2 linked regions of the Skermanella rosea genome follow. Each later gene encodes a partner of the first gene's protein in a complex. Links are inferred from orthologs where the notes say so. Each region holds a gene or a part of one and is shown in the gene's direction. Other genes may lie near its edges.

Region 1 (8,465 bases):
GGAGGAGTTGCGCCATGCGCTGGCGGAGGTGCTCCGCCGCGGCGATTTCCGCGATCCCGACCTGCAGGACCTGAACGTCACCGTGACCGAGGTCCGGATCAGCCCGGACTTGCGCAACGCGACCGCCTTCATCACCCCCCTGGGCGGCGGCCACTCCGAGGAGACGGTGGCGGCGCTGCGCCGCGCGGCCGCCTTCTTCCGCAGCCAGATCGCCCGCGCGGTCAAGCTGCGCTACGTCCCGACCCTGTCCTTCGAGGCCGACACCTCGTTCGAGTATGCCGACCACATCAACCGCCTGCTGCACGACCCCGAGGTCGCGCGGGACCTGGACGATGAGGAAGAGGACGACGAGGATGCCGCCGAGACCCACAACGGCGGCACCCATGACGGCATGAACGGCGACGGCCCCGGCCACGACGAGCCGGAGTACGAGGACGAGGACGACCTCGACGACGAGGAGGAAGAGGACGAGGAGGATACCGAGTTCGAGGAGGACGACGACCTCGACGAGGATGACGACGAGGACGAAGACGACGTCGAGTACGAGGAAGACGAGGAGGAGGAGGCCGACAAGCCCGCTCCCCTGAAGTCCTCCAAATCCTCCCCCGGCGGCCGAGGCCCCCGTGGCGCGTAAGCGCAAAGGCGTCCCCGTCCACGGCTGGCTGGTCATCGACAAGCCGGCCGGCATGACGTCCACCCAGGTCATGTCCCGGGTCCGCCGCCTGCTCAACGCCGAGAAGGCGGGGCATGGCGGCACCCTCGACCCGATCGCCACCGGCGTCCTGCCGGTCGCCTTCGGCGAGGCGACCAAGACGGTGGCCTATGCCATGGACGGCGCCAAGACCTACCGCTTCCGCCTGCGCTGGGGCGAGCAGACCACCACCGACGACCTGGAAGGCAGCGTCATCGCGACCAGCCCGAACCGCCCGACCGAGGACGAGATCGAGGCGGCGCTGGAGGCGTTCCAGGGCGAGATCTCCCAGGTGCCGCCCCAGTTCTCGGCGATCAAGGTGGACGGGGAGCGCGCCTACGACCTGGCGCGCGAGGGGGAGACGGTCGAGCTGGCGCCCCGCATCGTCCGCATCGACGGCTTCCACCTGATCGGACTGCCGGACGCCGACCACGCCGATTTCGAGGTGGAATGCGGCAAGGGCACCTATATGCGGAGCCTGGCGCGCGATCTTGCCCTGGCATTGGGCACCGTCGGGCACATAACGCGCCTCCGGCGGCTCAACGTGGGCTCTTTCACGCTCGAAAACGCGATTTCCCTGGACGATCTGGCGGCCATGGAGCATGGTGCCGCCGTCGAAAGACTTCTGCTTCCGATCGAGACGGCGCTGGACGACATCCCGGCGTTCGCCCTGACCGAAGCCGAAGCGCACCGACTGAGACTTGGCCAAACGGTGGCGTTGTTGCGCCGGCAGGATCGCGAGAGGCTTGAAGGCCTCGACTACGATCCGTCGGGCGACGGTGCTGTCGTTTTAGCCGTTTCCGGCGGCAAGCCGGTGGCGCTGGCCCGCGTCGAAGGGGCGGAGATCCGCCCGGTGCGCGTATTGAACCTGTAAGCATCAACCAGACCTGATTGGAGAGACCCGATGTCGATCACTGCCGAGCGCAAGCAGGAGCTGATCAAGGAATACACCACCGGTGCCAACGATACCGGTTCCCCCGAAGTGCAGGTCGCGATCCTGTCCGAGCGGATCCGGAACCTGACCGAGCACCTGCAGACCCACAAGAAGGACTTCCACAGCCGCCGCGGCCTGCTGGTCATGGTCGGCCAGCGCCGCAGCCTGCTGGACTACCTGAAGCGCAAGAATGTCGGCCGCTACGAGCAGCTGATCCAGCGTCTCGGCCTGCGCCGCTAAGGCCAGGGTCTTTCCGCACACCGCCCACCGGACAATTCCGTTTGCCGAAACCAGCCCGGATCCCTGACCGTCCAGGCTCCGCTTCGCGGAGCGGGCGGCGGGCTGCGGTGTGCACGGCATCATCCCGCCCGCGAATGATTTTTTCGCGGGCGGGAAATGCTTTCGGCTCCATTTCATTGATGAGCTTTGCCTGCCGGCCCGGACACGCTCCCGGTCGGCTTTCGGCCTGTGCTCATGCGGGCCTGTTTTCACGCGGGGTCGACAACGACTGAGGACCCCGGCCCACGCCATCCAATCCGGGATGGCTTGGGCGTCGGATGGAAGGAAGAAACAATGTTCAACGTCTACAGAAAAGAAATCGATTGGGGCGGACGCAAGCTGGTCCTGGAGACCGGGAAGGTCGCCCGCCAGGCCGATGGCGCCGTGATGGCGACGTACGGCGAGACGACCGTGCTCTGCACCGTCGTCGCGGCCAAGGCGGCCAAGCCCGGGGTCGATTTCTTTCCGCTGACCGTCAATTACCAGGAAAAGGCGTTCGCCGCCGGCAAGATCCCGGGCGGCTTCTTCAAGCGTGAAGGCCGTCCCTCCGAGAAGGAGACGCTGGTCAGCCGCCTGATCGACCGGCCGATCCGCCCGCTGTTCGCCGACGGCTTCCGCAACGAGACGCAGGTCATCTGCACCGTGCTCAGCCACGACATGGAGAACGATCCCGACATCGTCGCCATGGTCGGCACCTCGGCCGCCCTGACCATCTCGGGCATCCCCTTCCTGGGCCCGATCGGCGCCGCCCGCGTCAGCTACCGGAACGGCGAGTACACGCTGAACCCGCTGGTCGACGACGAGGAGGGCGACCTCGACCTGGTAGTCGCGGGTACGCGCGACGGCGTGCTGATGGTCGAGTCCGAGGCCAAGGAACTGTCCGAGGACGTCATGCTGGGCGCCGTCATGTTCGGCCACCGCAGCTTCCAGCCGGTCATCGACGCGATCATCGAGCTGGCCGAGCAGTGCGCCAAGGAACCCTGGGACATGCCCTCGGCCCCCTATGACGCCGCCGCCATCAAGGCCCGCGTCAAGGAGATCGTCGGCGAGGACATCAAGGCGGCCTATTCCGAGATCCGCAAGCAGGACCGCCAGAACAAGCTGGGCGCCGCCAAGCTGAAGGCGCTGGAGGCCCTGACCTCGGACGAGATCCCCGCCGAGGCGATCGCCGGCACCTTCAAGGATGTCGAGAGCGACGTGCTGCGCGGCACGGTCATCGACACCGGCCGCCGGATCGACGGCCGCTCGACCACCGACATCCGCCAGATCGTGGCCGAGGTCGGCGTGCTGCCCCGCGCCCACGGCTCCGCCCTGTTCACCCGCGGCGAGACCCAGGCCCTGGTGGTCGCCACGCTGGGCACCAGCCAGGACGAGCAGATCATCGACGCGCTGGAAGGCGAGTACCGCGAGAGCTTCATGCTCCACTACAACTTCCCGCCCTACTCGGTCGGCGAGGCGGGCCGCGTCGGCTCCCCCGGCCGGCGCGAGATCGGTCACGGCAAGCTGGCGTGGCGCGCGGTCCGGCCGCTGCTCCCGACCAAGGAGCAGTTCCCCTACACCATGCGGATCGTGTCGGAAATCACCGAGTCCAACGGCTCCTCGTCGATGGCGACCGTCTGCGGCGCCTCGCTGGCGCTGATGGACTCCGGCGCTCCCCTGCCCCGCCCGGTCGCCGGCATCGCCATGGGCCTGATCAAGGAAGACCGCGGCTTCGCCGTGCTGTCCGACATCCTCGGCGACGAGGACCACCTGGGCGACATGGACTTCAAGGTGGCCGGCACCGAGAAGGGCGTCACCGCGCTCCAGATGGATATCAAGATCACCTCGATCACCGAGGAGATCATGCGCGTCGCCCTGGACCAGGCGCGCGGCGGCCGGATGCACATCCTGGGCGAAATGGCCAAGGCGATCGGCGGCGCCCGCGAGGCGGTCAACCAGAACGCCCCGCGCATCACCGTGATCAACATCCCCAAGGAGAAGATCCGCGACGTGATCGGCTCCGGCGGCAAGGTGATCCGCGAGATCGTCGAGCAGACCGGCGCCAAGATCGACATCGAGGACGACGGCACGGTCAAGGTCGCGGCTGTCGACGGCAAGGCCAGCCAGGCAGCCATCGACTGGATCCGCGGCATCGTGGCCGAGCCGGAGCTGGGCGTGGTCTACACCGGCAAGGTCGTGAAGGTGGTCGATTTCGGCGCCTTCGTGAACTTCCTGGGCTCGCGCGACGGTCTGGTCCACATCTCCGAGCTGAAGAACGAGCGCGTCGGCAAGGTCAGCGACGTGGTCAAGCAGGGCGACGAGGTGAAGGTCAAGGTCCTGGGCTTCGACGACCGCGGCAAGGTCAAGCTGTCCATGAAGACGGTCGACCAGGCGACCGGCGAAGACCTGAGCAAGAAGGCCGAGTAGCACGGCGTGACGGCGCCGTCCCGGCCGGGGCGGCGCCGTCTCCGCATTGGTCGCGTTTGGAACAATGGCCGGCGAACCTTGTTTGATCTGATCTCAAGGTTCTACCCGTGTGTGTAAAGAAGAAACGGCGGCTTACGGACCGGTCTCCATCAGGGGAGGGCACACGGAACCTGATAGCTCAGGAGGCCAGACGTGCAGACTCCTCCCAAGGAGATGGGCAACATCGCCCTGATCAACCATCCGTCGCGGGAGAACCCCTTCCGCAGCGTGGTCGAAGGCAGCCGGATGCCGATCGTGGTCACCGATCCCAACCAGGACGACAACCCGATCGTCTTCGCGAACCAGGCGTTCGTCGACCTGACCGGCTACGATCTCGACGAGATCATCGGCCATAACTGCCGCTTCCTCCAGGGCCCCGACTCGGATCCGGAAGTACGCCGCCTGATCGGCGGCGCCCTTGCCGAGCAGCACGACATCAAGATCGAGGTCCTGAACTACCGGAAGAACGGCACCGCGTTCTGGAACGAGCTGTATATCAGCCCGATCCATGACGAGGAAGGCAACCTGCTATACTTCTTCGGCTCCCAGCTCGACTGCACGCTGCGCCGCCAGGCCGCCGCCCGCATCGTCGAGGCCAACGCCCAGCTCGAACGCCGGGTCGAGGAGCGCACCCGCGACCTGGAGCAGGCGCTCCGCCACCGCGAGGTTCTGCTCCACGAGCTTCAGCACCGGGTCAAGAACAACCTCCAGGTCATGGCCAGCCTGATCCGGCTGCAGGCCGGCCGCAGCGACAGCGACGCGATGAAGGCGGGCCTCGACAACCTGCTCCACCGCATCAATGCCCTGGAGCTGATCTACCGCAAGCTCTACACGGCCGACGCCGGCCCGACGCTGGAACTCGGCGGCTATCTGGCGGAAATCTGCGAGACGCTGGCGAACTTCCACGGCCCGGACCGCGGCATCGCCCTGGACGTGCGGACCCGGCCCTGCCACGTGCCGGTCGAGACGGCCCTGCCGCTCGGCCTGATCCTGAACGAGCTTGTCACCAACAGCTTCCGCCACGCCTTCGCCGAGGGGAAGACCGGCACCATCCGGCTGAAACTCGAACCGCTCGACGGGACCCGCTGGGAGTTGCGGATCGGCGACGACGGGGTCGGCGCCGCCGGCGGCCTGGACTGGGAGACCAACAACAACCTGGGCCTCTCCCTGGTCAAGGCCCTGGCGAAGCAGATCCGCGCCACCGTGGAAGTCGACGGCAGCGCCGGCACCCTGTTCACCCTGACCTTCCAAGCCCAGGCGGCGGATGCCCGGGCCGGACGCTCGGCGGCGGGATAGGGGAAAATCGGCCACAGATGAACGCAGATAAACACAGATGAAAATCCCGATAATCGCTTTCAGATGACGGAAGCTTCGGCAATCAGAAGTTCATCTGTGTTTATCTGCGTCCATCTGTGGCCGAATCTTTACACCCTCATCATGAAATAGCGCCCCGGCCGGACCGTCTCCGGCGGGCGCAGGGGTTCCCACCGGGGCATGCCCAGGTCCTGGTCGCTGACCACGACGCCGCCGCGCGCCATCAGCTTGTGCAGGCGCGGCGCCAGGAAAGCCGCCAGCTCGGCGTTGGCTCCGGGATCGCCGGAGCCGATATCCACGTGGGCCAGCGCCGCGGGCGCGCCGATCACGGTTCCGGCCGTGTCCAGCGTCTCGAACAGGTCGCCCAGCAGCAGGCACTCGGCCGGGGGAATGCAGTCGGGATGGGCGGCGACCTGCCGCTCGAACACGAAGATCGTGCGCTCCGGCAGCAGCGAGCGCAGATGGTCGTAGGTCCGGCCGTTGCCCAGGCCGAACTCCAGCACCGGCCCGGGAACGTCGCGGATCAGGTCCGCGGCGGCGTTGAGGCAGTCGCGCTGGGCGCTGACCCGCCTGATGAAACTGTCCAACCGGCTCATGAACCGCCTTCTGTAGATTACGTCACGTGTGCGGCGGACCGCCGTGGGCGACGGCTTCGCGCAGCTGCCGGGTCGTGTTCTCCAGGCGCTGGGCCAGCACCCTCATGATCTCCACCGCCATCTGCGGAAACTCGGTGACCATGCGGAAGAACAGGTCCTTCGAAATGCACAGCGTGGTCATGTCGGTGACCGCGACCACGCTGGCGGTACGGGGCACGTCGCACAGGATCGCGATCTCGCCGATGAAATCGTTGCGGCCGACCTTGGCGACCGTCAACGGCCCGTTCGGCGTATCGACCGTTACGTCCGCCTCGCCGTCCACGATGATGAACGCGCTGTTCCCCATTTCGTTCTGGGTGAACAGGCAGTCGCCCGCGTGGAAGGCGACTCGCTCGCTGGTGAAGGCCAGCAGCTTCAGCTTGCTCGTCTCCACGTTGGCGAACATGGGGATCCTGCGCAGCAGTTCGACTTCTTCGGCAAGGCTCACGACACGCTACTCCCGCTTCCGGCTTCTCATCATCCAACTGCCCGTCATTCGGCCGCCAGCAACTCGTGCATGACGGTGCCCGGCTTGTCCAGGTCCTGATAGCTCCCATGCTCGGCGATCTGTCCGCCCCGAAGCACCAGCGTCTGGTCGAACCGCCGGGCGATGCTGGGCCTGTGCAAGACCCAGACCACGCCGCGCCCCTGGCGCTCCTCCAGGATCGCGTCATGGATGCGCGTCTGGCTGGCGCCGTCCAGTCCGGCGGTCGCCTCGTTGATCACCAGCAGGTCGGGGCTCTTCAGGATGGCGCGGGCCAGCGCCACCTTCTGCCGCTGCACCCGGGACAGCCGCGAGCCCGAGACGCCGACATAATGGTCCAGCCCGATCTCCTGGATGGTCTCGCGCAGGTGCAGCTCCTCGATCACCTGGGCCACCAGCCGCCCGACCTTGCCGCCGACCTGGGCTTGGCCGTACGCGACCTTCCCGAACAGGATGTTGTCCTGGATGGTCGAGGCCGAGTTGTAGCTGTCCTCGACGAAGAACTCGATGCTCTCGCGCAGGCCCTCCGGCAGGTCGCGGGCGAAGACGTGGCGCGCCTCCAGCAAACGCCGCTCCATGCCGTCGTCGATCAGGCCCAGGCGGTGGCGGGCCGGGATCAGCTTGAAGGGCAGCGCCATCAGGCGGCGCTTCTCCTCCGGCTTCAGGCTGTCGACGCCTTCCTTGTCCGCCTTCGCCACCATCGGCTGGAAATCGGGCAGCTCCTCCGAGCTGATGAAGCTGAACTGCTCGAAGAACTGGTGACCCGGCGGCAAGTCGGCGAACAGCTCGATCATCGTGCGGGCGACCTGGACGCCCATGTTCAGGAAGTCGCGGGTCAGCCCGACCTTCTCCAGCACGCCCAGCACATAGGTGTTCTCCGCCATGCTGTCGACCGCGAAGACCGGCCCGACCGGGCTGCCGAACAGCAGGTTCTCGGCCACCGTCGCGTTGTTGTTGAACCGGTCGGGATGCCAGATCTCGACCAGCGACCGCATCGCCGGCTGGGCCAGCTCGGCCCTCAACGCCGCCCGCGCCTCCAGGATGCGCGCGACCACGTCCCCGTCGCCGCCCTTCGCCAGGGTGCCGTTCAGCCCCAGCCGGTAGACGTCGTCCGCCAGGTCGACCATGTCCAGCACGGCCAGCGTGCGCCGGCGCAGGCTTTCGGGACCGTCGCAGCCGGCGGCGACATAGTCGATCCAGTCCGCATCAAGCGGGAAGTCGGTATTGCCGGCGGCCCTTGACTCCGCGGCCCGGCGCCGGTGCTCGGCGGCCGACCTCTCGTCGCCTTCGTGCACGGCCAGCGGCCGGTGGCGCAGCCCGTAATACAGGTTGTCGCGCAGGCTGGCGGTGAACATGTAGCTGTTCTGCCCGACATAGGCGATGCGTCGTCCCGTGACCGCCTCCGGCAGATGCGCCAGATCCTGCTCGCCGATCCGGATGCGGCCGGCCGTCGGCATCAGCAGGCGGGCGGCCAGCAGGGCGAACTCGTCCCGCCCGGCACCGCCGACGATCGCCGTGTGCCCGTCGAGCGGCAGCGTGCAGGACACGCCGTCCAGGATCTTCGGCCCGTTGTCCTCGCCGAACGAGACGTTGGTGAAGACCATCGGCCCGGTCAGCCTCGACTCCGGGCCGGCGTCGGTCGCGATCAGGCCCGCGGCCATCAGTTCGGGCACGTCGAACTGC
Region 2 (9,933 bases), 4.1 Mb from region 1 along the record:
GTGCGCGGCCCGAACCGTCCGTCGATGCCCCCCGGGTCGAACCCGTTGACGGCAAGCTCCCGCTGAATGCCCTCGACCATCGCGGTCGGGGCGGGCTGGCAGGCCGCCCAGGCCGGGCCGCCCGCCAAGAGCGTCAGCATCGCCGCGCCGACGCACCATCCCGCACCCTTCATCCACACACCTCTTTCGATCACCCTGTCCTCAGTCCGCCGCTTCGCTGTCGCCTTGCCCCTTGATGCGCTGGGCCAGGGCCGCGGCAAGGAACTCGTCGATGTCCCCGTCCAGCACGGCGCCGCTCTGGCTGGTTTCCACGCCGGTCCGCAGGTCCTTGACCATCTGGTAGGGCTGCAACACGTAGGAGCGGATCTGGTGCCCCCAGCCGATGTCCGACTTGGTGGCCTCCAGCGCTGCGGCCGCATCCTCCCGCTTCTTCAGTTCCGCCTCGTAAAGGCGCGCCCGAAGCATGTCGAAGGCCTTGGCACGGTTCTTGTGCTGGGACCGTTCCTGCTGGCACTGCACGACGATGTTGGTCGGGATGTGCGTGATGCGGACCGCCGAGTCGGTCTTGTTGATGTGCTGGCCGCCGGCGCCCGACGCCCGATAGGTGTCGATGCGCAGGTCCTTGTCCAGGATCTCGACGTCGATCTTGTCGTCGATCACCGGGCTGACCGCGACGCTGGCGAAGCTGGTATGCCGGCGCGCCTGGCTGTCATAGGGGCTGATCCGGACCAGACGATGGACGCCGGCCTCCGTCTTCAGCCAGCCATAGGCGTTATGGCCCTTGATCTGCACCGTCGCGGACTTGATGCCCGCCTCTTCGCCGGCGCTCTCTTCCAACCATTCGGTCTTGTAGCCGTGCTGCTCCGCCCAGCGCAGATACATGCGCAGGAGCATCTCGGCCCAGTCCTGGGCCTCGGTTCCGCCAGCGCCGGCGTTGACTTCCAGGAAGCAGTCGTTGGCATCGGCCTCGCCGGACAGGAGGCTTTCCAGTTCCAGCTTGGCGGCTTTGTCCTTGAGCGCCAGCAGGGTGTTCTCCGCGTCGGTGACGACGGTCTGGTCCTCTTCCGCCTCACCCATCTCGATCAGCTCGATGCTGTCGTTCAGCTCGCGCTCCAATGCCCGATAGCCGTTGACCGCGGAGTCGAGCTGGGTCCGCTCGCGCATCACCTTCTGCGCGCGGTCGGCATCGTTCCAGAGATTGGGATCCTCGGAGATGGCGTTCAGTTCGTCCAGGCGCCTGACTGCATTTTCCCAGTCAAAGATGCCTCCTCAGCAGCGCCAGCGATTCCCTGATCGCCTCGGCAGCCGCTTCGATCTCGGCTCGCATGGCGGGCCTCCTCGTCGCTATTGTTCAAGATCTCTGTTCAGTGACGCTTACTTAGACCCTTGAGGCTTCCGCGCCAAGGGTCAATAGAGACCGCCCGTGCCCGTCGAGACAGGCGCCTGCTCCTGCCCTTGGGGACGGCCCGGCGGCGGAACGCTGCCCGGCGGGAGGAATGCGCCGCCACCGGGACCGGAGCCGGACGCGATCTCGCTGCCGTCCAGGACGACGTAGTCGCCGGGACGGGGCTCGGTCCCCGGCTTGAAGGCCTCCCAGATCGCGTTGCGCTGGCCGGGCTCGGCAAGTTGGCCGGTCGCGGCGTCGACGCGGACCAGCCGGATGCCGGGCGGCATGCGGAACGGCGTCGCCGGCTCGCCCTTCAGGGCATCGGCCATGAAATCCTTGAAGACCGGAGCCGATACCGAGCCGCCGGTCTCCTTCGCGCCCAGCGAGCGGGGCTGGTCGAAGCCGATATAGAGGCCGACCGCCAGGTCGGGGGAGAAACCGACGAACCATGCATCCAGCGAGTCGTTGGTGGTGCCGGTCTTGCCGGCGAGCGGCTTGCCGATCGACGAGATCATCCTGGCGGTGCCGCGCTGGACGACCCCTTCGAGGATGGAGACCATCTGGTAGGCCGTCCGCGGGTCGATCACGCTCTCCCGTGCGTCGGGCACGTCCGGGACCGCGAGGTCGGGCGACCACTGGATGCCGCCGCAGTTCGGGCAGGGCCGCATGTCGTGCTTGAAGACCACCTTGCCGGTATGGTCCTGGATACGGTCGATGAAGGCCGGGATCACCTTCTTGCCGCCGTTCACGATCATGGAATAGGCGGTGGTCATCTTCAGCACGGTGGTCTCGCCGGCCCCGAGCGACATCGACAGGACGGGCGGAAGCTTGTCGACCACGCCGAACCGCTCGGCATAGTCGGCGACCCTGTCCATGCCGATGCTGTTGGCGAGACGTACGGTCATGACGTTGCGGGACTTCTCCATGCCGACCCGCAGCGTGGTCGGCCCGAGGAAGTCTTCCGAATAGTTCTGCGGCCGCCACAGCGCCTGTCCTGGACCCGGCTGGATCGCGAAGGGCGCGTCCATCACGAGGCTCGAGGGCGTGAAGCCGTTGTCCAGCGCCGCCATGTAGACGAACGGCTTGAACGACGAGCCGGGCTGGCGCAGCGCCTGGGTGGCCCGGTTGAACACGCTGATCCGGGAGCTGAAGCCGCCGCTCATGGCCAGCACGCGGCCGGTATGGGGGTCCATCGCGACCAAGCCCCCCTGTACCGCCGGGATCTGGCGGAGCCCGTACGTGCCGGAGGGCAGGTCCTTGCCCTTCGCGTCCTTGGCGACCGGCTCGACCAGGATGACCTCGCCCTGGGCCAGAACGTCGCCGGCCTGCCTGACCTCGGGGCCGGTCCTTTCGCCCTCGACCCAGCGGCGCGCCCATTTCAGCTCCGACAGCGGGATGCGGCCCCGTCCGCCGTCCGCAAGGCCGATCTGCGCCTCGCCCGCCTCGACCTCCAGCACGGCGGCCATCTGCCAGATCTCGCCGCCGGCCGGCACCGGCATCTCGGCAAGCTGCTTCGCCCAGTTCTGGAAGCTCTCGAGCTTGCCGACCGGGCCGCGCCAGCCGTGGCGGCGATCGTACGCGATCAGGCCGTCACGCAGGCTGCGCGTCGCGATGTCCTGGAGTTGGGGGTCGACGGTCGTCCGCACGGAGTAGCCGCCTTCGTAGAGCTTCTGCTCCCCGAAGCGGGCGAGAAGCTGGCGGCGGACTTCCTCCGCGAAATAGTCGGCGGTGACGTACTCGGTCTCGTCGCGCCGGCGCACCTCCAGCGGCTCGGCCTTGGCCTGGGCGGCCTCCTCCGCGGTGATCGCGCCGTCCTCCTGCATCCGGCCGATCACCCAGTTGCGGCGCGCCACGGCCGCGTCGTGCTGGCGGACCGGATGATAGTTGTTCGGCGCCTTGGGCAGCGCCGCGAGATAGGCCGCCTCGGCGATCGTCAGTTCGTCCAGGGGCTTGTTGAAATAGTTCAGCGCGGCGGCGGCTACGCCGTAGGAGCGGTTCCCCAGGAAGATCTCGTTCAGGTACAGCTCCAGGATCCGGTCCTTCGTGAAGGCCTGCTCCATGCGGAAGGCCAGTATGGCCTCCTTGATCTTGCGCTCGAACGACACCTCGTTGGTCAGCAGGAAGTTCTTGGCGACCTGCTGGGTGATGCCGGAGGCGCCGATCATCCGGCGTCCGCTCGCGACATTCTCCACGTTGACGACGATCGCCCGCAGGATCGCGCCGAAATCCACGCCCCGGTGGCTGTAGAAGTTCTGGTCCTCGGCGGAAATGAAGCCGCGGATCACGCGCTTCGGCATCGCCTCGATCGGGATGAAGACGCGCCGCTCGGTCGCGAACTCGGCCAGCAGGCGCCCGTCCCCGGCATGGACGCGGGTCACGGTCGGCGGCTGGTAGTCGGCCAGCTGGCTGTATTCCGGCAGCCCCTGGCTGTAATGGTGGATTGCGAATACCACGCCGCCGGCAGCCACCACGACGAGGAAGAGAACGGCGGACAGGATCCCGGCTAAGATACGCATTAGTATTCCACGAACGATGAAAAGGCCTCGCGGCCCGTCCGGCCGCAGCCTGAACGGACCAGCCTGTCAGGATCTAACCTGCGGGCGCACACTCTAGCAGATCGAATGCGGCTATGTTGAGGTCAAGACCGGCTTACGCCGGTCCTTGCGGCGAAATACCCATCGATGCTCCGCTGGATCGAACGCGCGATCCGCGCCCGGTGTTCCGCCTGCTCCAGCAGTTTCGCGTCCTGCGGGCTCGACAGGTAACCCAGTTCCATCAGCACCGAAGGCACGTCCGGAGCCGTCAGCACCGCGAATCCGGCGGAGCGGTGGGGGCGCGGCACCAGCCTGGCATGCCGCCCGACCTCCTCGACCAGCAGGTTGGCCAACCGGCGGGACTGGTTCATCGTGTCGCGCTGGGCCAGGTCGATCAGGATGCTCACGACCTCGTCGTTCTCCGCCGTCAGGTTGACGCCGCCCAGGGCGTCGGCCCTGTTCTCGCGGGCCGCCAGCATGTCGGCCTCGCGGTCGGACGCCTTGTCCGACAGCGAATAGATCGACATGCCGCGCATGTCGCTGCTGCCGATCGAGTCCGCGTGCAGGGAAATGAACAGGTCGGCGCCGGCCTCGCGCGCCAGTGCCACGCGGTCGCGCAGGCGGAGGAAGACGTCGCTGTCCCGGGTCAGGACGACCCTGTACCGCCCGGTGGCGACGAGCTGGTCGCGCACCACCCGGGCCATCGCCAGCGTGATGTCCTTCTCGTAGACCCCGGTGACGCTGATGGCGCCGGGATCGACGCCGCCATGGCCGGGGTCCAGCGCGATGACCCGCCGCGCGTCGGTCCGTGGGCTTGGCCGGCGGGGCGGCAGCGGCACGGCTCCCAGGGCGGCCAGGGTCGCCGGCCCGTCACCAGCATCTTCCCGAAGGCCCGCCGGCATCTGCGGCGGGACGACCGCGGCGGCCGTGGGGGACATGGTGACGGCGACCGTGTCGGTCGGCAGGTCCGGAAGCCGTGGAACCGAGCGGGCGGCGGCGGTGCTCAGGGGGACGGTGTAGGCCGGCGCCGGCGGCGCGCCGTCGGCGCTCCCCCTCGTTCCGACAACCCGGCTCAATTCCGCCGCGAAGGTGCCGGGCCCCACCGACTCGAGGTCGAGCACGAACCGGGGCTGCCTGCCGTCGCGCGGCGGGATGAGGAACGCTTCCCGGATGCGGACCGGACCGGCAACCTCCAGCACCAGCCGGAGGGTGCCCGGACGGAAGGAGGCGTAACGATAGCCGCGCACCAGCCCGGCCGCGGCACCGCCCCGGTTGGCGGAGGCGTCCCAGTCCAGGTCGGGCAGATCGACCACGACCCGGTAGGGGTCGGGCAGCGTGAATACCCTGAAATCGATCTGGTCGGTGACCTCCATCACGAATCGGGTCTTGTCCGGATGGACGCCGAGCCGCGCATCGACCACCGCGGGCCGCGCAGCCGCCTGCCCCGCGTGCGCCGCGGCCAGCCAGAAGACGGCGAGGATCAGGAACAGCGCGCGCAGCGTCGGTCTCCGAAAGGGCACGAACGATCGATTTTGCCATAGATATACCCTAAGAAAATCAAAGTGTTCAAGCATGATCATCACAAACCGCCTCAGTCCCGCCACGTCGCCGCCCGGAGGGCCGCCGTGTGCCGCGCCGGTTGAGCCGCCGCACACTGTCACCATTCCAACAAGACAATTCTGTGATTGAGGAATGCGGCGCCCCCCATTATGGTAGGGGTGCGACATACCGCATTCCGCCGATCCCCACTTGGGAGAGGCGGCGTCGCCTTCGGGTAACGTGCTGCCGCTTATCGGTTTTTTTTCAGGCAGCGCACCGGCCGGGTGGCGCTTACGGAACCTGCGGTGGAGGAGAAACCTTGAAGCTGGCTTCGGCCCCGTCGGGCCGTGAGCCCGGCGTCCGGTGCCCCGCCCGTCCTGGCTGCTGTGGAAAGCGCCGTTAGACGATCCGGTGGGAACCGTGCCGAACGCTTCGCCTTTGACGATGACGCGCCGCCACCCGTAAGTCGCGCGGGGGCCCGGCGGCGTCACGAGGTAGACATATGGCAAAGCGCATGTTGATTGACGCGACCCATTCCGAGGAGACTCGGGTGGTCGTGGTCAATGGTAACAAGCTGGACGAGCTCGATTTCGAAATCGCCAGCAAGAAGCAGTTAAAAGGCAACATATACCTGGCCAAGGTGACGCGGGTCGAGCCATCGCTCCAGGCCGCCTTCGTCGAGTACGGCGGCAACCGTCACGGTTTCCTGGCCTTCTCCGAAATCCACCCGGATTATTACCGCATCCCGGTCGCCGACCGCGAAGCGCTGCTCGCCCAGGAACGCGACCTGGAAGAGCGCGAGGACACCATCGGCGCCGACGTCGAGATGGGAGATCCCCGGCCGGGCCGCGGCTCACGACGCCAGGGCCGCTCCGAGTCGTTCGGGGAAGGTCGCGACGAATCGGGCGGCGACTCCGGCCAGCCCGCCTCTGAAATCCCGGCGGCCGGGCCGTCCGGCGAGGTTCCCGGGACCGGCGAGCAGCCCCCCTATGAAAGCCAGTCCACCGTCCCCGCCGCTTCGGAGCGAGGGGCCGCGGCACCGGCCGAGGATCGGCAGGCCGGAACCACCGGCGATGCCGGCACCGTCCATCACGCCGAGAACGATATCCCCCACGACTGGTTCGCGCCCGATGAGCCGGCGCCCGATTTCCAGGCGGAGAGCGACTCCAGCCCCGACGGGACGCCCGGCGACGACACCGGTGGGCAGGATGACGGTCCCGACGACGACAAGCCGACCCGGTACCAGCCGGCGAGCCTGCCGCGCGAGGAGCGCAGCGAGCCCTACGACCCGAACGAGAGCTATTCCGGCGACCACCAGGCCGATGCCGCCGCGGCGCAATCCGACGAGCCCGGGGCGGTTCCCTCCGCCGGGGACGTCATCCGCCCCGGCGCGGAGGAATTGCCCGCCCCGGCAGCCGAATTCGGCGCCGGGGCCGAGGCGCCGGTAGCCGAGCATCCCGGCGCCGTCGAGTCCGACGACGAGGACGATCGGGACGACTCCCGGGACGCCGATGCCGACGAGGATGAAGGCGACGATGCGCCCCGCGGCCGCCGCGACGACCGGCAGGGCCGCCGCGGCCGGGGCGATGCCGACGAGGGCCCGGTGGACGAACTGGTCGGCGACGAGGCCGAGGACGTCCAGCGCCGCCGTCCCCGTCCGCTGCGCAGCTACAAGATCCAGGAAGTCATCAAGCGCCGGCAGATCCTGCTGGTCCAGGTCGTCAAGGAGGAGCGCGGCAACAAGGGCGCCGCCCTGACGACATACCTGTCCCTGCCGGGCCGCTACTGCGTGCTGATGCCCAACACCGGGCGCGGCGGCGGGATCTCGCGGAAGATCACCAATCCGCAGGACCGCAAGCGCCTGAAGGAAATGCTGTCGGACCTCGACATTCCCGAAGGCATGGCGGTGATCCTGCGCACCGCGGGAATGGAGCGGACGAAGCCGGAGATAAAACGCGACCTGGAGTACCTGCTGCGGCTGTGGGACAGCATCCGCGACCTCACGCTCCAGTCGAGCGCGCCGGCCCTGATCTATGAGGAAGCGAATCTGATCAAGCGGTCGATCCGCGACCTCTACACCAACGACATCGACGAGGTGCATGTCGAAGGCGAGGCGGGCTACCGCGTCGCCCGCGACTTCATGCACATGCTGATGCCGAGCCACACGCGGAAGGTCCACTGCTACCGCGACGAGACGATCCCCCTGTTCTTCCGCTACCAGGTCGAAAGCCAGATCGACGCGATCCACAGCCCGGTCTGCCAGCTGAAGTCCGGCGGCTACATCGTCATCAACCAGACCGAGGCGCTGGTCGCGATCGACGTCAACTCCGGCCGCTCCACCCGCGAGCGGAACATCGAGGAGACGGCCTACAAGACCAACCTTGAGGCCGCCGACGAGGTGGCGCGCCAGTTGCGGCTGCGCGACCTCGCCGGGCTGATCGTCATCGACTTCATCGACATGGAGGACGCGCGGAACAACGCCGCGGTCGAACGCCGCATCAAGGAGGCGATGAAGAACGACCGGGCGCGCATCCAGCTCGGCCGCATTTCCCCCTTCGGCCTGCTCGAACTGTCGCGCCAGCGGCTTCGCCCGAGCCTGATGGAGACCAATTTCGAGAAGTGCCCGCACTGCACGGGCACCGGCATGGTCCGCTCCATCGAATCCGCCGCCCTCTATGTCCTCCGCGCGATCGAGGAGGAAGGCATCCGCAAGCGCTCCAGCGAGATCACGGTCCATGTGGCGACCAAGATCGCGCTGTATATCCTCAACCAGAAGCGCGACGCGCTGGCCGATATCGAGCGACGCTACGGTTTCCGGGTCTTCCTGTTCGGCGACGACACGCTGATCCCGCCGGAATACCGCCTGGAGCGGATCAAGGCCCGCCAAGCCGGCGAGGAGACCGCGCCCGTCATCAGCCCGGAGCGGATCTACGCCGAGACCGACCGCCTGCTCGAGCGGGAGGCGGAGGAAGACGAAGCCGTCGAACAGGTGGAGGCCGTCGAGACCGCGGAGGCGCAGCCCGCCGCGGCGGCCGCTCCGCAGGAGCAGGGCGAGGAGCGTGGCGACCGCCGACGCCGCCGGTCGCGCCGCCGCCGCCGTTTCGACGACCGGACGGAAGCCCGGACCGACGACCAGGGCGAGGAGGAGCGGGAAGAGGCCGCCGACGAACCGGTGGATGAGACCGCGCTCGACCAGCAGTCCGAGGAACTCGACGGCGATATCGACACCGGCGGCGACGATGATGCCGACGATGGCGAGGAAGGGGACGAGTCCGAGAACGGCCAGGCTGACGAGACCGACGCGAACGGCCTGCGCAAGAAGCGCCGGCGCGGCAAGCGCGGTGGACGCCGCCGTGGCCGCGGGCGGGCCGAGGGTGATTTCGAGAACGGCTTCACCGACGACGGCGACCAGCAGGAGGGACCGGAGACGGCCCCGACGGACGGGCAGCCCGCGGCCCCGGAACCGGTTGCCGGGCAGCCCCCGGCCGAGCCCCAGCCCGAACCCGCCTATGCCCAGGCGCATGCCCCGGCCTATGTGGACGATCTTGGAGATCCGTTCGGCGACATCGGCGCGCCCCACACGCCCGAGCCGCCACCCGAGCCCGCTCCCCAGCCGGAACCGGTCGCCGAGCAGCCCCGGGCCGAGCCCGAACGGGTGCCCGAACCCGCGGCCCCGGAGGAGATCGCACCCGTGACGGTGGGCGAACCGGCCGTTCCGGCGGAGATCGTGGCCGAGCAGCCCGAGCCGGCACCGGTCGCGGAGGCACCCGCTGCCGAGGTTCCGGCCACGGAAACTCCGGCTGCGGAGACACCCGTGGCCGAGGAAGCCCCGGTTGCGGAGGCTCCCGCCAAGCCGGTCCGCAAGCGGGCTCCCCGCAAGAAGAAGGTCGCGGAACCCGCGGCCGATGCCGCGCCTGCGGCCGCGGAGGAGACTGCCGCCAAGGCCCCGGCCGCGAAGGCTCCTGCCGAGGAAGCTCCGGCCGCGGAGGCTCCTGCCAAGCCGGTCCGCAAGCGGGCTCCCCGCAAGAAGAAGGTCGCGGAACCGGAGCCTGTGGTCGAGGCGTCTCCCGTCGAACAGGTGCCCGAGCCCGTACCCGAGCCCCTGCCCCAGGAGCCCAGCGCCGGCGACGACCTCTTCATGGACGTGGCGCCGGGACCGATCGAACCGGCCCCGCAACCCGCGCCGGAAACGCAGCCGTCTCCGGAAGCGGAGCCTGCCGCTCCCGAGCAGCCGCCGCGTCCCGCCCGCCGGGGCTGGTGGAACCGAGAGTAAGCCGGCAACGATGCCGCCCCCGGCCTGCGGGCCGGGGGCATGAAGAAAGCCGCTGCGGAGCATCCTCCGCAGCGGCTTTCTTCGCTTCCGGGTCCGGGCAGGGCCGACCTTCGCCCATCAGGGCGAAAGGCGACCCCTGGAACCCGATGCCCCCTTACGCACCCTTGGGTGAAACGGTCCCTTCCGCCGTGGGCGGGGCG

The links.
Region 2: the proteins of pnp (region 1) and JL101_RS07555 are in contact, whole or in part, in a cryo-EM structure (PDB 9QH0), measured with the Escherichia coli proteins. The link is inferred for Skermanella rosea from one-to-one orthologs.

Annotation. Positions count from the first base shown.
Region 1 is NZ_CP086111.1:5,756,413-5,764,877, forward strand. What follows is about bases 1,864-4,754. They hold pnp (polyribonucleotide nucleotidyltransferase), read left to right. Parts: upstream 1,864-2,198; coding sequence 2,199-4,310; downstream 4,311-4,754. Other genes in these bases: rpsO (30S ribosomal protein S15), read left to right, coding at 1,864-1,865; JL101_RS26885 (PAS domain-containing protein), read left to right, coding at 4,503-4,754. Outside these bases: tRNA pseudouridine(55) synthase TruB, read left to right, coding at 624-1,565; more of rpsO, read left to right, coding at 1,596-1,863; more of JL101_RS26885, read left to right, coding at 4,755-5,645; JL101_RS26890 (class I SAM-dependent methyltransferase), read right to left, coding at 5,774-6,259; JL101_RS26895 (cyclic nucleotide-binding domain-containing protein), read right to left, coding at 6,282-6,746; JL101_RS26900 (ABC transporter ATP-binding protein/permease), read right to left, coding at 6,791-8,465. UniProt on the Escherichia coli protein: Involved in mRNA degradation. Catalyzes the phosphorolysis of single-stranded polyribonucleotides processively in the 3'- to 5'-direction. Also involved, along with RNase II, in tRNA processing.
Region 2 is NZ_CP086111.1:1,628,773-1,638,705, reverse strand. Bases 5,575-9,933 are described here. They hold JL101_RS07555 (Rne/Rng family ribonuclease), read left to right. Parts: upstream 5,575-5,962; coding sequence 5,963-9,733; downstream 9,734-9,933. Other genes in these bases: aspS (aspartate--tRNA ligase), read right to left, coding at 9,888-9,933. Outside these bases: JL101_RS07575 (peptidoglycan-binding domain-containing protein), read right to left, coding at 1-173; JL101_RS07565 (penicillin-binding protein 1A), read right to left, coding at 1,408-3,903; JL101_RS07560 (N-acetylmuramoyl-L-alanine amidase), read right to left, coding at 4,026-5,441. UniProt on the Escherichia coli protein: Endoribonuclease that plays a central role in RNA processing and decay. Required for the maturation of 5S and 16S rRNAs and the majority of tRNAs. Also involved in the degradation of most mRNAs.